DNA from 4 places in the Halomonas sp. V046 genome. Region 3 is predicted to be linked to each of the others. Evidence: predicted binding sites of a transcription regulator. Region 3 holds the regulator's gene; each other region holds the start of a gene.

Region 1 (3,815 bases), on a different contig from region 3:
GACAACCTTCAGGGCGAAGGGACCACGCAGCGCCTGGGTTGCCTCTCTGGCACTCTCGGCGTCGGTCACGTAGCGACTGCTGGCGGCCGGGATGCCATAGGCCGACAGGACCCGCGCCGTTTCCGAATGGGTGAGCCCTTCGCGGCCTTGTTCAAGCGTTTCTTCGATCAGCCGGTGGCACTCGCTGCGGATAGCCGCCGTGGTGGCAAAGGGCAGGCTCGGTGGCGTCTCCTGGAGTAGCCGTTGAACACGCTGATAATCGACCATATGCATGAAGGCCTTGACCGCCTTCTCCGGCGACAGGTAGGTCGGAATTCCCGCCTGATGACAGGCATGACGTGCCGCCAGCGCCTGGTCGAGCCCCATCCAACTGGTCAATAGATTGCGTCGAAAGCGCTTGCGGTTGTCCACCAGAGCGGCGGCGGTCGCCGCCGAGGGAGCCAGCCGCGTCGGGGCGTGCACCACCAGAACCGCGTCGACATCCGGGTCACTGGCGACGACCTCGAGGGCGGCAACGAAACGCTCCGGCGTCGCATTGCCGCCCAGGTCGACCGGGTTCTCTCCGGGCTTGCTGATATCCAGGTCGTTGTCGCGCAGTGCACGCTGGGTCGCCTTCTCGAACTGCGCCAGGCGCCCGCCTGCGTTGATCAACTTGTCGATGGCCAACATCGCCGGCCCAAGTCCGTTGCTGACGATGGCCAACCGGTCGCCCTTGAGCGGCTTCACCCGCGACAGCGTTTCGAGGGCATCGAACAGCTCATCGGAGTCGTTGACACGCACCACCCCTGCCCTGGCGAAGGCGGCATCGAAGACCTGGTCACGGTTGGGAATACCCGGGGTCGGTGGCAGGCCGGACATGTCGGAGGCCTCGGTGCGACCGCTCTTGATGGCCAGGACCAGACGGTTGCGAGAGGCATCCCGCACCGCCGTCATGAAGTGCTGGGCATCCTGAACCCGCTCCAGGTGCAGCAGGATGGCTTGGGTCGGCGAGCTCTGGTTGATGTAATCGATAAGGTCGGGAAGCATCACGTCGACGCTGTCGCCCACTGTCAGCAGATGCGAAAAGCCGATGCCGCGTCCCGCGGCCCAATCGATCATGGCATTGGCCAGCATGCCCGACTGCCCCAGGTAAGCCACTCGTCCTGGCGGCACCGTATGACTGGCGTAGGAGGCGTTGAGTCGGCTACCGGGAACGATCAGCCCCATGCATTCCGGCCCCAACACCCGCACATCGGAGGCTCTGGCGGCCTTGAGCATGCGTGAGCGAATCGATTCCTTGCCCTCTTTCTCGTCATCCAGGTGGCCGCCACCGGAGAGCACCAGCGCCGCACGCACGCCCTGGTTGCCCAGGGTGCCGATCAGCTTCGGAACGGTCTCGGCCGGCGAGCAGATGACCGCCAGGTCCACCACCTCATCGAGCTGGCTGGGCCTTGCCACGCAAGGCACGCCGTAGACCTCGGCGTAGCCTTTCGGGTTAACCGCCGACAGGCGCCCGCGGTAACCGCCGTCGAGCAAGTTGCGGATGACCTGTCCACCGACGGAATGAGGCTTCTCCGAGGCGCCGATGACGGCGATGGAGGCAGGATGGAAGAAGCGACGTAGAAATTGCGTGCTCACTCGTTGGTCTCCCTAGGCCCAGGCGTTGTGCTGCATCATACTCTTGTACCGTCGCAAGCGCCTGCCACGCGGGTCATGGTTTCGACTGCGGCACTAGGTCACGGCCATCTCCAGGCCGCGCCGGAGGCACTCAAGCGCTCGTGTAAGACCATTGGTTAGTGTCCCGGGCGACGCCCTCGCCGATATGGTGACGCGAAAGCTCCGGAGCCCACGATGATTACCTCCTATCTGACCCATCCCGACTGCCACCATCACGACATGGGCCCCGAGCATCCCGAAAGCCCGCTGCGCCTGGATGCCATACGGGCGCAGCTGATGCGCTCCGGCGTACTCCAGCACACCATGCAATCCGATGCCAAGGAAGCCAGCGCCGAACAACTGCTACGCGTTCACCCCCAGGCCCATCTGACCCGGCTCGATGCCACCGCGCCAGACACCGGCCACGCTGCGATCGATGCAGACACCCTGATGAATCCGCATAGCCTCACGGCGGCACGCCTGGCCGCGGGAGCCGCGGTCAAGGCGGTCGACCAGGTCTTTCGGGGCCAGGCCGACAACGTCTTTTGTGCGGTTCGTCCCCCCGGCCACCACGCCGAGGCAGACGATGCCATGGGCTTTTGCTTCTACAACAATGTCGCCGTCGCCGCCGCCCATGCACGGGCGAGCTACGCAGCCCGACGCATCGCCATCCTCGATTTCGATGTCCACCAGTGCAACGGCACCATCGACATCTTCAAGGACGACCCCGACATCCTGATTTGCACCAGTTTCCAGTACCCGTTCTACCCGTGGCGCTACCTGGATGCTCGCCATGACAACGTGATCAACACGCCACTGGCGGCAGGAACCGCAAGCGCGGCATTTCGCCAAGCCATCGAACGGGACTGGCTGCCGGCGCTGCATGAATTTCGCCCGGATCTCGTACTGGTCTCGGCGGGCTTCGACGCCCACCGAGAGGACCCGATGGCCGAGCTGTGCCTCGAGGATGACGACTACTACTGGATCACCCAGCTGGCAGTGGATATCGCCGCTCGCTACGCCGACGGCAAGCTGGTCTCGGTACTCGAAGGCGGCTACGACCTGAAGGCCCTGGGACGCTCCGTCGAGGCCCACCTGCGCGCCCTGCTGGGGCTGGCCGATACCGCCTGAAGCCATGACCTGAGCCCGACAACATGAAACGGGCAACCTGAGCCAGCTACCAAGAGCCACCGGGGGCGTCTGCAGCAATCATCGACTCGGCAACGGCGGGCGGGCGGGCGGGCGGGCAAGGCGAGTCGACCGCGAGTTTCCAGCCACCGAGAAACTTCCCTGCGCAGGCACGGGCTAAGCAAGGCGCTGAGGCACCAGAACATGTCGTTCAGGACCACGTAGGGAGGCTTGGCTGTGATAGCCTAGAGGAAACTTGGTTTCCTATTGTGAATTGCCCCATGTCTCAGCAAACCGACCAGCAGGCCGCCCTGCGTATCGCCTCGGGCCGTAAGGCCTTCGTGGAGCCTCTGCGTCTAGGCGAGCGCGTCAAGGAGATTCGACTGGCCAACCAATGGACGCTAGAAGACGTGAGCCAGCGTACCGGTCTTGCCCGCTCGACCCTGTCGAAGATCGAGAACGATCAGATATCGCCGACCTTCAGCGCCGTACAGAAGCTGATTTCCGGGCTTAACATCGACCTCCCGCAGCTCCTATCGCCGCCCAAGCAACAGACCCGCACCATGGGCCGGCGCGACATGACGCGCCGCGGCGAGGGGCAGCGCCATCCGACACCGACCTACGAGCACGAGTTACTTAGCTGCGAACTGGCGCAAAAACGCATGATCCCGTTCAAGACCATTGTACGGGCACGAAGCTTCGAGGAATTCAGCGAGTGGGTGCGTCACGATGGCGAAGAATTCCTGATGGTGCTGGACGGCGACATTCGACTCTATACCGAATTCTATGAACCGCTGGCCCTGACCCAGGGCGACAGCATCTACTTCGATAGCGACATGGGCCATGCGCTGGTCTCCGTCGGCGACGAGGACGCGGTGGTGCTGTCGGTGTGCACACGTCGCGAGGGCGCCTGACCCCCTAGGCTGGCGCGCTTCAGCGTCCCTCATCGCCCCCCTTCGCCGATGGTCCAGCGCCTGAGCGCCGACGGTCGCCGGGACGCTCGGGGGGCGGTGCGTCGAAGACGAAACGGTCCGCGGCGTTGATCAGCTGCA
Region 2 (3,815 bases), on a different contig from region 3:
GCGCCAGGATCACCATCACCAGATACGGGGTCTCGGGATTCTGCACCGCGAAGCCGATCCAGATCGCCGGCAGCAGCAGGGACGCCGTGGACAGCGCGGTAAAGCGGCGGCCGCCGACGATCGGCACCATGAAGCTGTAGAAGATGCGCAGGGTGGCACCGGAGAGACCCGGCAGGGCGGCAAGCCAAAACAGCTGGTTGGAGCTGTAGTTGAAGCCGACCTGGGGGAGCTTGGCGACCACTACCGACCACACCATCCAGATGCTGAAGGCCAGCAGCAGGCAGGGAATCGAGATCCACAGGTTACGCGTAGCGATCTTGCGTCCGGTGGCTTTCCAGAAGCCTTCGTCCTCGGGGTGCCACTCGTTGAGCACGAAGCGGCTCGGAGTGGACAGCTCCGGCAGGTCGGTGGACTCGCAGCGGTCGCGTGCCTCGATACGAATGGCCTTCACGATCGCGTAGTGCATCCACAAAAGGGCAGCCGCGGCGACGGCAAACATCAGCATGAAGCAGCTCTGCCAGATGCCGATGACGTCGTTGAGCATGCCGAAGGTCAGCGGCAGGAAGAAGCCGCCGAGGCCCCCGACCATGCCCACGGCACCGCCGACCAGGCCAACGCTCTTCGGGTAGTAGACCGGAATGTGCTTGAATACCGCCGCCTTGCCCAGCGACATGAAGAAGCCGAGCACCATGGTCAGGCCGATAAAGCCGATCAGTGGCATGGCAAACGAGAAGGACACCGGGCCATGTACGCCATCGACGGTGTAATCGGTGGGCGGGTAGCTGAGCAGGAAGGTGCAGGCGACGCAGGCGATCAGGGTCCAGTACATGACCCGACGCGCGCCGTAGCGGTCAGACAGCCAGCCACCGAGGACCCGGAACAGTGAGGCCGGAATGGTGTAGAGCGCGGCAACGATGCCGGCGCCGGCCAGGCTCAGGCCGTAGACCTCGATCAGGTAGTGGGGCAGCCACAGGGCCAGCGCCACGAAACCGCCGAAGACGAAGAAGTAGTACAGCGAGAAGCGCCATACGCGAACATCGGCCAGGGGCGCGAACTGCTCCGACAACGGCTGATGCTTGGCGTTGCGGCTCTTGCTCAAGGGGTCGGGCTTGGCCAGCAGGATGAAGACGACCCCCATGACCGCGATGACGCTGGCGTAGACCAACGCCGTGCCCTGCCAGCCCATCGCCATGAGCAGGAAGGGCGCGCCGAAGTTGGTCACCGCGGCGCCGACGTTACCGGCACCGAAGATGCCCAGCGCCGTACCCTGGCGTTCCTTGCCGTACCAGGCCGAGGTGTAGGCGACACCGACGATGAAGGAGCCACCGGCCAGACCGACGCCGAGCGCGCCGATCAGCAGCATGGTGTAGCTCGTGGCGAAGGTCAGCAGATAGACACAGGCGGCGGTGGCCAGCATCAGCAGGCCGAAGACCCAGCGCCCGCCGAAACGGTCGGTGAGCACACCGAGGAAGAGGCGGCTGATCGAGCCGGTCAACACCGGGGTGGCCATCAGCAGGCCGAGTTGGGTGTCGGAAAGACCGAAGTCTTCCTTGATCTGGATGCCAAGGATGGAAAAGAGAGTCCAGACCGCGAAGCAGAGCGTGAACGCCAGGGTGGATAACCCCAGCGCTCTGTTCTGCTGTTGTCTGGGAATCGCGTCTTGATTGACCATGAGCTGTCCTCGTTAGGGAACCGGGTAACGCTCCCGAACCTTGCTACAATGTATCTGGTAGACGCCTGATTGCGGTCAAAGGAATTGCCGCTTATATCCAGCGCCCTTTCCGTCTTACCTCCTAGGGGGTACCCAGGTGTTTCTGTGCGTGTCGTCGCGTATTATCAAACAGTGCAGATGAGCCTGTAATGCTTGATAACCGAAGGTTGAGGCGAACATGATCTGGGTCAATTACCGGTGGATTTGAAGGTGACACCCGCGTTTTCTATCCGTCGTTCTCTAATGTTGCGAATGCTGATCGCCATGGCGGCGATCTCGCTGTTGGCGCTGATCAGTCTGCTGGGCTCGATCGTGATCGCCAAGAGCGCCAGCGGCTATGCCGACGCCATCAATCAGGCAGGGTCGCTACGTATGCAGGCGTACCGCTTGCTTTCCACGGTGGAGCTGTTACCGGTTGATCATCCTCGGCGGCGCTGGCAACGCGATCGGCTGGAGGCAACGTTGACGGCAAATTCCATCGTCGCCTTGATTCCACGGAGCGAGGATGATCCGCTTCGCCAAGCCTATAAAAACGTCGTTCAGTCCTGGAATGATGACCTCGATCCCTCGCTGCAGGACTTCGAGAAAAGGGACATCTACCAACTCGAAGATCGGGTCGTAGATTTCGTGGATAGGGTCGAAGTTCTGGTGGGTAGGCTGCAACGATACGCGGAATCAAAGGTGATATTTCTCGAGGTGTTTCAGGGCGCCGCACTGACGGTGTTGATGATCATCATGGTGATGATTGTCTATCGAATCGTATGTGGCGTTATGCCGCCTTTTCGAAGCCTTATTCGTGTCGTCAACGGTGTGATGGTCGGCGATTTTTCCGGCCGGACAACCTACCGCGGTAGCGACGAGCTGGGACTGTTATCCCGTACAATCAATAAGATGAATGCGAGCCTGTCGGAGATGTACGGCCAGTTGGAGAAACGGGTGGCGGCCAAGACCCACGAGCTAAAGCGCAGCAATGATGCATTGCGGATGCTCTATCTCACCGCTCGCCGGTTGAATGGCGTAACGCCGTTGACCCACGATGAGTTGATCGATGTTCTACGCCAGCTCGAATCCGTGACCGATGAAGGCCCCTTCGAGCTTCGGTTGAGTAAAGATGCCGACCAGGGGCCTATTACCAGCCTCAACTCACGACGCCTTACCGTTATTGCCCCCCCGACTGCGGCGCAGGGCAACCAGGTGGAACCGGGCAATGGTAACGTCGACACCGGCCTTCAGCGGGGTGGCATCGACCGTGCGGCTACCGCCATGGGGAGCCAGGAAGGCGTGGAAAGGGGCAATGAGTACGCGGTACGGGTGCGAGAAGCCGGACGCGACTTCGGCGAGCTGCGGGTGTATCAGCCACCCGGGCACATGCTGGCCCAGTGGAAGGTGGAGCTGATCGAAACCGTCGCGGGCCTGATCGCCGCGGCCATGTCACTCGCCGAGAAGTCCGACGAACAGCGACGCCTGTCCCTGATGGACGAGCGCGCCGTGATCGCCCGTGAGCTTCACGATTCCCTGGCTCAGTCGTTGTCCTACTTGAAGATCCAGGTCACCCGCTTGCAGATGCAGATCGACAACAATCGCCCGGACGAGGTGGCCAAGGTCGTCGCGGAGCTGCGCCATGGCCTCAATTCCTCCTACCGTCAGCTGCGAGAGTTGCTCAACACCTTTCGCCTGCGCGTCCATGAGGCGGGACTGGAAGCCGCACTGGACGAAACGGTGCTCGAGTATTCCAAGCGCGGTGACTTCGCGCTGCGGATTCGCGGCCAGTGGAGCGGCCTGCAGTTGACGCCCAATGAAGAGATCCACGTGTTGCAGATCGTGCGCGAGGCGCTTTCCAACGTGGCGCGTCATGCCAGGGCGCGTCACTGCGAGGTGAGCATCGTCCTCGAGAAGGACCGCAGCTATCGGCTGTCCGTCCAGGACGATGGGGTCGGCATCGGGCCCGAGCCGGACCCCTCCATTTCCCACGGCATGGCGATCATGGCGGAGCGCGCTCGCAGTCTATGCGGCAGCCTCGAGATTACCGCGGCCGAGCCTTACGGCACCCACGTTTCCGTGCGCTTTCTGCCGCGCCTATTGAATCGGCTGCCCATGGCGGCCG
Region 3 (3,815 bases):
CTAGACCTGCGCCTGGTCCGCCCGGATAGCCTCAGCGGTGACTCGATCCGGATTCATGGCCTGCGCGGCGTCGACCTGGAGGATGGCATCGAAGTCGAGCAGGCACTGGCTCGCCTGCTCGATTTCATCGGCAACCGACCGTTGGTGGGGTGGTGCATTGGCTTCGACCTGGCGGTTCTCGATCGCTATCTGAAGCCGCGGTTCGGCTTCGCGTTACCCAACGCGACCATCGATGTGGCCCAGCAGTATCGACGCTTGATGCGGCGTAGCCACCCGGAACTGGAACTGCAGCCGGGATTCGAGACGCTTGCCGAACGTCTCGGCGTGCCGGTAATAGGACGGCATAGCGCACTCGGCGACGCGGTGACCACGGCCCTGATGCATCTGCGCCTGGCCAGTGGCGCGCTGGTGGCCAAGAACGCTTGAGGGCAAGGGCGCAAGCCGAGGTGATGGGCGAGCGGCTCGCACGGCGCCCCGAGCGCCGCGTCCTGTGACCGACGAGCCCCAGAGCCCGACTCGGGACCGACGCAGCCGCTGCGGCGATCGATTCATGTCTGACCAGGCACATGCCTGACCCAACAGCCTCGTACCCAGGGAGCGAATTTTCGATGAGCGTGCACGACTTTTTTTCGGTTGTTGAGCCGGTATTGCTGGTAGTGGGCATGGCCATGGTGATGGTGGCCTACCTTGGCTATGTGCGCCGGACCCGCGATCTGGCAGGGATGATAAAGTTCTGGGAGAAGCGATTGACGCTGACCCGCCGCGAGTACGCCTGGCAACGCATTGGCATCGTGACTCTGCTGCTGGGTGTCGTGGTGAGGTACCTGCTGGTGCTGGGCGCGATCTGAGTCGATGGCTCAAGCCTGTTGGCACGGTCCTGTGGGGGGGAGCGGGCGCTGACGCCTTCGCCTCTGACCTTGGCCGATGATAGAATGTTGACCCTTCATTTTCTCAGCCGTGATTCTTGTGCCCATGTCCTCAGCCCTGTCCTCAGCCCTGTCTTCCGCCCCGGCCGCTGCGTCCTCGGTGGCCGAGATGTTCGACCCCATGGCCGCGGACCGGGTAACAACCGGTGAGGCGCCGGCCGCCACAGACAAGCGCGAGCTCGACAAGCTACGCAAGCGCCTTCGGCGCCAGACCGGCAATGCCATTATCGACTACGGCATGATCAAGGAAGGCGACAAGGTCATGGTATGCCTGTCCGGCGGCAAGGACAGCTATACCATGCTTGAGATCCTGCGCAATCTGCAGCGCAATGCACCGGTCAATTTCTCGCTGGTCGCGGTCAATCTGGATCAGAAGCAGCCGGGCTTTCCCGAGCATGTGTTACCCGAGTATCTGGATCGCCTCGGCGTGGACTACCACATCCTCGAGAAGGACACCTATTCGGTGGTGAAGGAGAAGACCCCGGAGGGGAAGACCACCTGTGCGCTGTGCTCACGCCTGCGTCGCGGTTCGCTCTACGGCTTCGCCGAGGAGATCGGCGCCACCAAGATCGCTCTGGGCCACCATCGCGAGGACATCCTCGAGACGCTGTTTCTCAACATGTTCTTCGGCGGCACGCTCAAGTCCATGCCACCGAAGCTATTGTCCGACGATGGCAAGAACATGGTCATCCGGCCGTTGGCCTACTGCCGCGAGGCAGATATCGAGGAATTTTCTCGTCGCATGGCGTTTCCGATCATTCCCTGCAATCTGTGCGGCTCCCAGCCCAACCTGCAGCGCCAGGTGGTCAAGGAAATGCTGGCGGAGTGGGAGGTCAAGCATCCCGGTCGCTTGGAGAGCATGTTCAAGGCGGTAACTAACGTCGCCCCGTCTCAGTTGGCCGATCGTGAGTTGTTCGACTTCGAAGGCCTCGAGCGGGTCCAGGCCGAGCGCACAGCCAATCGCATCGACGTGGTGGACGCTGGCTGACAGCGACCGCTTGTGGCTCGGGCGGTGTGGCGCTTGTGGCTCGGGCGGTGTGGCTCGGCCCGCGACGGGCCGGCTCGGCGAGGCCCTGGGACAATCGTCCTCGAGTCTGGGCGGCATCAGGCCTGGCTCGCCCCTACGGCACACTGTCAGCCCAGCCCAGCCCAGCCCAGCCCACGATGCGCACGAGACCGCGGCATCGCCCGAACGCTGGCGTCAGCTGGCCTCGGTATCGGCGAGTCGGGACAGCGCGGTGATGTCGAGGATATTGACTTCGCGTCCCGAGACCTCGACCAGGTCCTGCTGCTGGAAACGCCCGAGGATGCGGCTGACCGTCTCCACCGCCAGCCCCAGGTGGTTGCCGATATCGGCGCGGGACATCGACAGGCGGAAGCTGAACGGCGAATAGCCACGGCGGCGGAAGCGGTCCGAGAGGCCGAGAAAGAAACAGGCCAGACGTTGATCGGCGGTCTTGCGGGATAGCAGCTGCATCATGCGGCGGTCGTGGCGCAGCTCCTTGCTGAGGGTGCGGAACAGCTGTGCACGAAGCTCTGGCAGCGTCTGGGTTAGCGCATCGAGGCGGTCGAAGGGGATCTCGCACACGGTGGTGGTCTCGAGCGCGACCACGCTGCCGGGATAACGGTCGTCATCGATACCGTCGAGCCCCACCAGTTCACTGGGCAGGAAGAAGTTGGTCAACTGAGCCTCACCGCTGCCCTCGGTGGTGATCTGCTTGAGGCTGCCCGAGCGCACCGCATAGACACTGGTGAACCGGTCGCCCTGTTCGATCAGCCGGGTGCCCTTCTTGACCGGTGGGTGACGGCGGATGATGGAGTCGAAGCGCTCCATCTCGGCGGACTCGAGAGACAGGGGCAGGCAGAGAGAGCTGAGACTGCACGACTCGCAGCGGGTTTCATGCATCAAGGTCGCCTTCGATCTTGGGCCGATAGACAGATTCGCCACTCCTGTGAGTCAGCGATCGATGAGGATCGCGCGCCGTCGGGGCCTAGGTGGCCGAGGCCAGCACGAGAAAGACAGTATTCTACACCGAGAAGTCATGCAAAAGTGCTGAATACCTCTTTTGCCATAGGAGTTTACGTAATCTACATGAATTAAAATCCTAGTGCACCGGCCGCCTGCCACGTGGCGAAGCTCAGGATCATCGCCGCCGCCATCAGGCGCGTTGCGCGATGCCGAACCAGGCCTTGCAGCTGCCGTGCGGCAAGCCCGGTGGCCACCAACGCGGGCAGGGTGCCGAGGCCGAAGGCCGCCATCAGGGCCGCCCCTCGACCCGGGTCGGCACTCGCCATGCTCCAGGCCAGCATGGAGTAGACCAGGCCACAGGGTAGCCAACCCCAGACGGCGCCGAGCGCCACGGCCTGGGGCACTCGTACCACCGGCAACAGTCCTCGCCCCACCGGCTCCAGGTACCTCCATAGAGCGCGGCCCAGTCCCTCGACGCGGCGCAGCCCCTTCCACAGATCGGCAATGTACAGTGCCATCAGGGCCAGCATGACCGCGGCGATCAGTTGCAGTGCCGTACGCATGCCTGGTGCCAGGGTGACCAGCGAGCCGAGGCTGGCGGCGAGGCTGCCAGCCAGTGTGTAGCTGAGTATTCGACCCGCATTATAGCCCATTACCAGCGCTCCGAGTCTCGCAGGATGGCGCAGACTCGGCGGTACGGCGAAGGTCAGGGCGCTCATGATGCCGCCGCACATGCCGATGCAGTGGGCGCCGCCAAGCAGGCCGAAGACGAAGGCCGCGGTTAGCGGTGGCAGCGCGAGGCCGGTGGGGTCCATCAGATGATCACCGTTGTGTGCCGTTGCGGTTGCCGTCGGCTTCCTTTACGGGGCCGTCGCGGCATCCCTCGACGCTCGCCGGGGGCGCCTCGCCAGCACCGTCGC
Region 4 (3,815 bases), on a different contig from region 3:
CTCGAACCCCGCCACCGGCAAGACCATTCGTACCCTGGCCGACGGCAGTGCCGCGACCGTCAAGGCCGCCATCGAGGCCGGCCAGGCCGCCTTCCCGGCCTGGCGTGATACGCCGCCGGCCAAGCGCGCCCAGGTGATGTACCGCTTCAAGGCGCTGCTCGAGCGCGACGCCGAGCGCCTGGTCCAGCTGATCAGCGAAGAGCACGGCAAGACCGTCGAAGACGCCATGGGCGAGCTTAGGCGCGGCATCGAGAACGTCGAGTACGCCTGCGGCGTGCCGGAGCTGCTCAAGGGCGAGTACTCTCACAACGCCGGCCCCGCCATCGACGCCTGGTCCAACTTCCAGCCGCTGGGCGTGGTGGCTGGCATCACGCCGTTCAACTTCCCGGCCATGGTGCCGCTGTGGATGTACCCGATGGCGATCGCCTGCGGCAACGCCTTCATTCTCAAGCCGTCGGAAAAGGACCCCACCGCCGCCTTGGCGGTCGCCGAACTGCTCGAGGAAGCGGGCCTGCCCAAGGGCATCATGAGCGTGGTCCAGGGCGGACGCATCACCGTCGAGGCGCTGCTCGATGCGCCCGAGGTCAAGGCGATCTCGTTCGTCGGCTCCACCCCCATCGCCGAGAGCCTCTATGCCCGCGGCGCCGCCGCCGGCAAGCGTGTCCAGGCCCTCGGTGGGGCCAAGAACCACGCCGTGGTGCTGGCCGACGCCGACATCGAGAATGCCGCCAATACCCTGATGGGCGCCGCCTACGGCAGCGCCGGCGAGCGCTGCATGGCGATCTCGGTGGCGGTCTGTGTCGGTGACGACACGGCCGACCGTCTGATCGAGGTCATGCGCCCCAAGATCGATGCACTGAAGATCGGCCCGGGCACCGACAAGGGCCTGGACATGGGCGCACTGGTCACCGCGGAGCACCGCGACAAGGTGCTCGGCTACGTCGAGAAGGGCGTTCAGGAAGGTGCCGAACTCGTCGCCGATGGGCGCGAGCTCAAGGTGCCGGGCCATGAAAATGGCTTCTTCGTCGGCGGCTGCCTGTTCGACCGGGTGACCCCGGAGATGACCATCTACCGCGAGGAGATCTTCGGCCCGGTGCTGTGCGTGGTGCGCGTTGCGAGCCTCGATGAGGCTATCGCCCTGACCAACGCCCACGAATACGGCAACGGCACTTGCCTGTTCACCCGCGACGGTGAAGCCGCGCGGCGCTTCGCCGATGCCATCGAAGTCGGCATGGTCGGCATCAACGTGCCCCTGCCGGTGCCGGTGGCGAGCCACAGCTTCGGCGGCTGGAAGCGCTCGCTGTTCGGCGACCTGCACGCCTACGGCCCCGACGCGGTGCGCTTCTACACCCGGCGCAAGGCGATCTCCCAGCGCTGGCCCTCACCCTTCGAGACCACCCAAGCCGAGTTCCACTTCCCCTCCGGCGGGCATTGATCGTCCGGCAGTGGTAATTCTTGCCGAAACACCAACGGGCCCCCACGGGGCCCGTTGCATGAATAGCCTCACCGCCAAGGACCGGATCGCCCCTGCGCTAGCCTCCTGTCCACCTCCTATCCACCTCCTATCCACCTTCTATTCACGGCCTATCCACCCCCTATCCACCGACGCGTCACAGGCCGCCACCAGGTTGTTCACAGGCTTGCCCACACCGCATCGCCGCCTTAGTCGGGGCATCAAGGCTCACAATACCGCTCCCATACGGGGAACCTGATACGCATCAAGCCCCCGCCTGCGTGTCGGCGCTAGCATGACGCCATCCTTCTGTTGGAGTTCGTCATGGAACTGGTGTGTCCCGCGGGTAGCCTGCCCGCCATGAAACGGGCCGTGGATGAAGGGGCCAACGCGGTCTATTTCGGCTTCCAGAATGCCACCAATGCGCGTCAGTTCGCCGGACTCAACTTCACCGAGAAGCGCGCTCGGGAAGGCATCGAGTACGCCCAATCCCGCGGTTGTCGGGTGTTTTGCGCCATCAACACTTACCCCCAGCAGCAGCAACTGGTGCAGTGGCAAAGCGCGGTGGACCAGGCCGCATCGCTCAAGGTCGACGCCCTGATCCTGGCCGACCCGGGCCTGTTGGCGCACGCCGCCGACCGCCACCCCGATATCGCCCGCCATCTATCCGTGCAGGGCTCGGCCACCAGTCACGAGGCGCTACGCTTCTATCACCGCGAGTTCGGCATTCGCCGGGCGGTGCTGCCTCGCGTGTTGTCGATCCATCAGGTGCGCGATCTGGCCCGCCATTCGCCGGTGGAGCTCGAGGTATTCGCCTTCGGCAGCCTGTGCATCATGGCCGAGGGACGCTGCTATCTATCGTCCTATCTCACCGGCGAGTCGCCCAACACCCACGGCGTGTGCTCACCCGCCGCCCATGTGCGCTGGGAAGAGACCGATCAGGGCCGCGAATCGCGCCTCAACGGTGTGCTGATCGACCGCTACCGGCCCGATGAACAGGCCGGCTACCCGACCCTGTGCAAGGGCCGCTTCGAGGTAGACGGCAAGGTCGGCCACGCGATCGAGGCGCCGACCAGCCTCAATACCCTGGACCTGCTGGCCGAGCTCGACGAGCTCGGCATCAAGGCGGTCAAGATCGAGGGGCGCCAGCGCAGCCCTGCCTACGTGGCGAGCGTCACCAAGGTGTGGCGCCAGGCGCTGGATCACCTTGCCGCCAGCGGTCAGGACTACCGCCCCCAGGCCGATTGGACGCGGGCGCTAGCGCCCCTGGCCGAAGGCTCCACCCACACCCTCGGCGCCTACGAGCGCGACTGGAAATAGGACTCGGCATGACCACGCCTTCACTTTCCTTGAGCCTCGCTCCGGTAGCCTTCTACTGGACCCGGGAGCAGTACTTCGACTTCTACGAACGCGTCGCCGCCTGGCCGGTGGCCGGCGTGACCCTGGGCGAGACCGTGTGCTCCCGGCGTCGCGACATGAAGCTCGCCGACTGGCTGGCGATCGGCCGCCACCTGGCCGCCGCCGGTAAGCAGGTGACCCTCGGCTCCCAGACCCTGATCGAGTCCAACGCCGACCTGCGTGATCTTGCCAAGCTATGCGACAACGGCGACTTCATGGTCGAAGCCAACGACATGAGCGCCGTGCAGCGGCTCTCGGCGGCGGGCCTGCCGTTCGTCGGCGGCCTGGCGCTGAACCTCTACAACGTACCGACCCTGGCAATACTCCAGCGCTCGGGCATGTCCCGCTTCGTGGCACCGGTGGAGTTGCCCGGCGCCGATCTAGCGACGCTGCTCGGTGCGGCGCGCCAGGCCGGACTCGCTCTGGAGTGCGAGGTGCTGGCCTACGGCCACCTGCCGCTGGCCTGGTCGTCGCGCTGCTTTACCGCGCGCCATCATCAATACCCGAAGGACCGCTGTCAGTTCGTGTGTCAGCGCTACCCCGAAGGTCTGTCGCTCGCCACTCAGGACGACAGCCGTCGTCTGTTTACCTTGAACGGCATCCAGACGCTGTCGGGGGCCTGTCAGGATCTGCGTCACGAGCTTGGCGCCATGGCAGAGATGGGCGTCACCACGGCGCGACTGAGCCCCCGTGCGACGGCCATGGACGAGATTGTCGACGCCTTCGATCGCGCCCGCCATGGCCACCTGGCATCGCCGTCACCGCTGAGTCTGGTCGACGCCGAGCTGTGCAACGGCTACTGGCACGGCCAAGCCGGCATGGACCTGGCGCCGGCGGCCGGTATCTAACTCGCTGCCAGCCGCTCCGGCACCGTGGCCTGCCTCCTTCTCCCGTCGATCGGCTCAGCGCGAGCCAGAGGTCCAGCGCTGGAGGCCGGTCAGGGCCTCGGCCAGCCGGGGGTGCA

Evidence for each region. Region 3 encodes FNR, which switches genes on or off when oxygen is low (the NO sensors DNR and NnrR bind a similar motif). Its sites were predicted from a motif close to TTGATNTANATCAA; they were not measured.
Region 1: ACUN9Y_RS13450 (histone deacetylase family protein) is a predicted target of FNR. The motif match lies at 1,643-1,656, and genes of this name have one in related genera.
Region 2: ACUN9Y_RS16270 (nitrate/nitrite transporter) is a predicted target of FNR. The motif match lies at 1,890-1,903, and genes of this name have one in related genera.
Region 4: ubiU (ubiquinone anaerobic biosynthesis protein UbiU) is a predicted target of FNR. The motif match lies at 1,709-1,722, and genes of this name have one in related genera.

The regions. Positions count from the first base shown of each region.
Region 1 covers NZ_JBQXYF010000009.1:45,694-49,508, reverse strand. Annotated here, with positions in the region: gene ACUN9Y_RS13455 (bifunctional acetate--CoA ligase family protein/GNAT family N-acetyltransferase) at 1-1,617, opposite strand, end outside; gene ACUN9Y_RS13450 (histone deacetylase family protein) at 1,831-2,766, shown strand; gene ACUN9Y_RS13445 (helix-turn-helix domain-containing protein) at 3,045-3,677, shown strand; gene ACUN9Y_RS13440 (formate dehydrogenase accessory sulfurtransferase FdhD) at 3,697-3,815, opposite strand, start outside.
Region 2 covers NZ_JBQXYF010000012.1:2,523-6,337, forward strand. Annotated here, with positions in the region: gene ACUN9Y_RS16270 (nitrate/nitrite transporter) at 1-1,672, opposite strand, end outside; gene ACUN9Y_RS16275 (histidine kinase) at 1,955-3,815, shown strand, end outside.
Region 3 covers NZ_JBQXYF010000001.1:354,944-358,758, reverse strand. Annotated here, with positions in the region: gene ACUN9Y_RS01590 (3'-5' exonuclease) at 1-426, shown strand, start outside; gene ACUN9Y_RS01585 (hypothetical protein) at 609-848, shown strand; gene ttcA (tRNA 2-thiocytidine(32) synthetase TtcA) at 1,048-1,914, shown strand; gene fnr (fumarate/nitrate reduction transcriptional regulator Fnr) at 2,128-2,832, opposite strand; gene ACUN9Y_RS01570 (sulfite exporter TauE/SafE family protein) at 3,024-3,710, opposite strand.
Region 4 covers NZ_JBQXYF010000010.1:107,131-110,945, forward strand. Annotated here, with positions in the region: gene ACUN9Y_RS14870 (CoA-acylating methylmalonate-semialdehyde dehydrogenase) at 1-1,435, shown strand, start outside; gene ubiU (ubiquinone anaerobic biosynthesis protein UbiU) at 1,778-2,773, shown strand; gene ACUN9Y_RS14880 (U32 family peptidase) at 2,782-3,699, shown strand; gene ubiT (ubiquinone anaerobic biosynthesis accessory factor UbiT) at 3,754-3,815, opposite strand, start outside.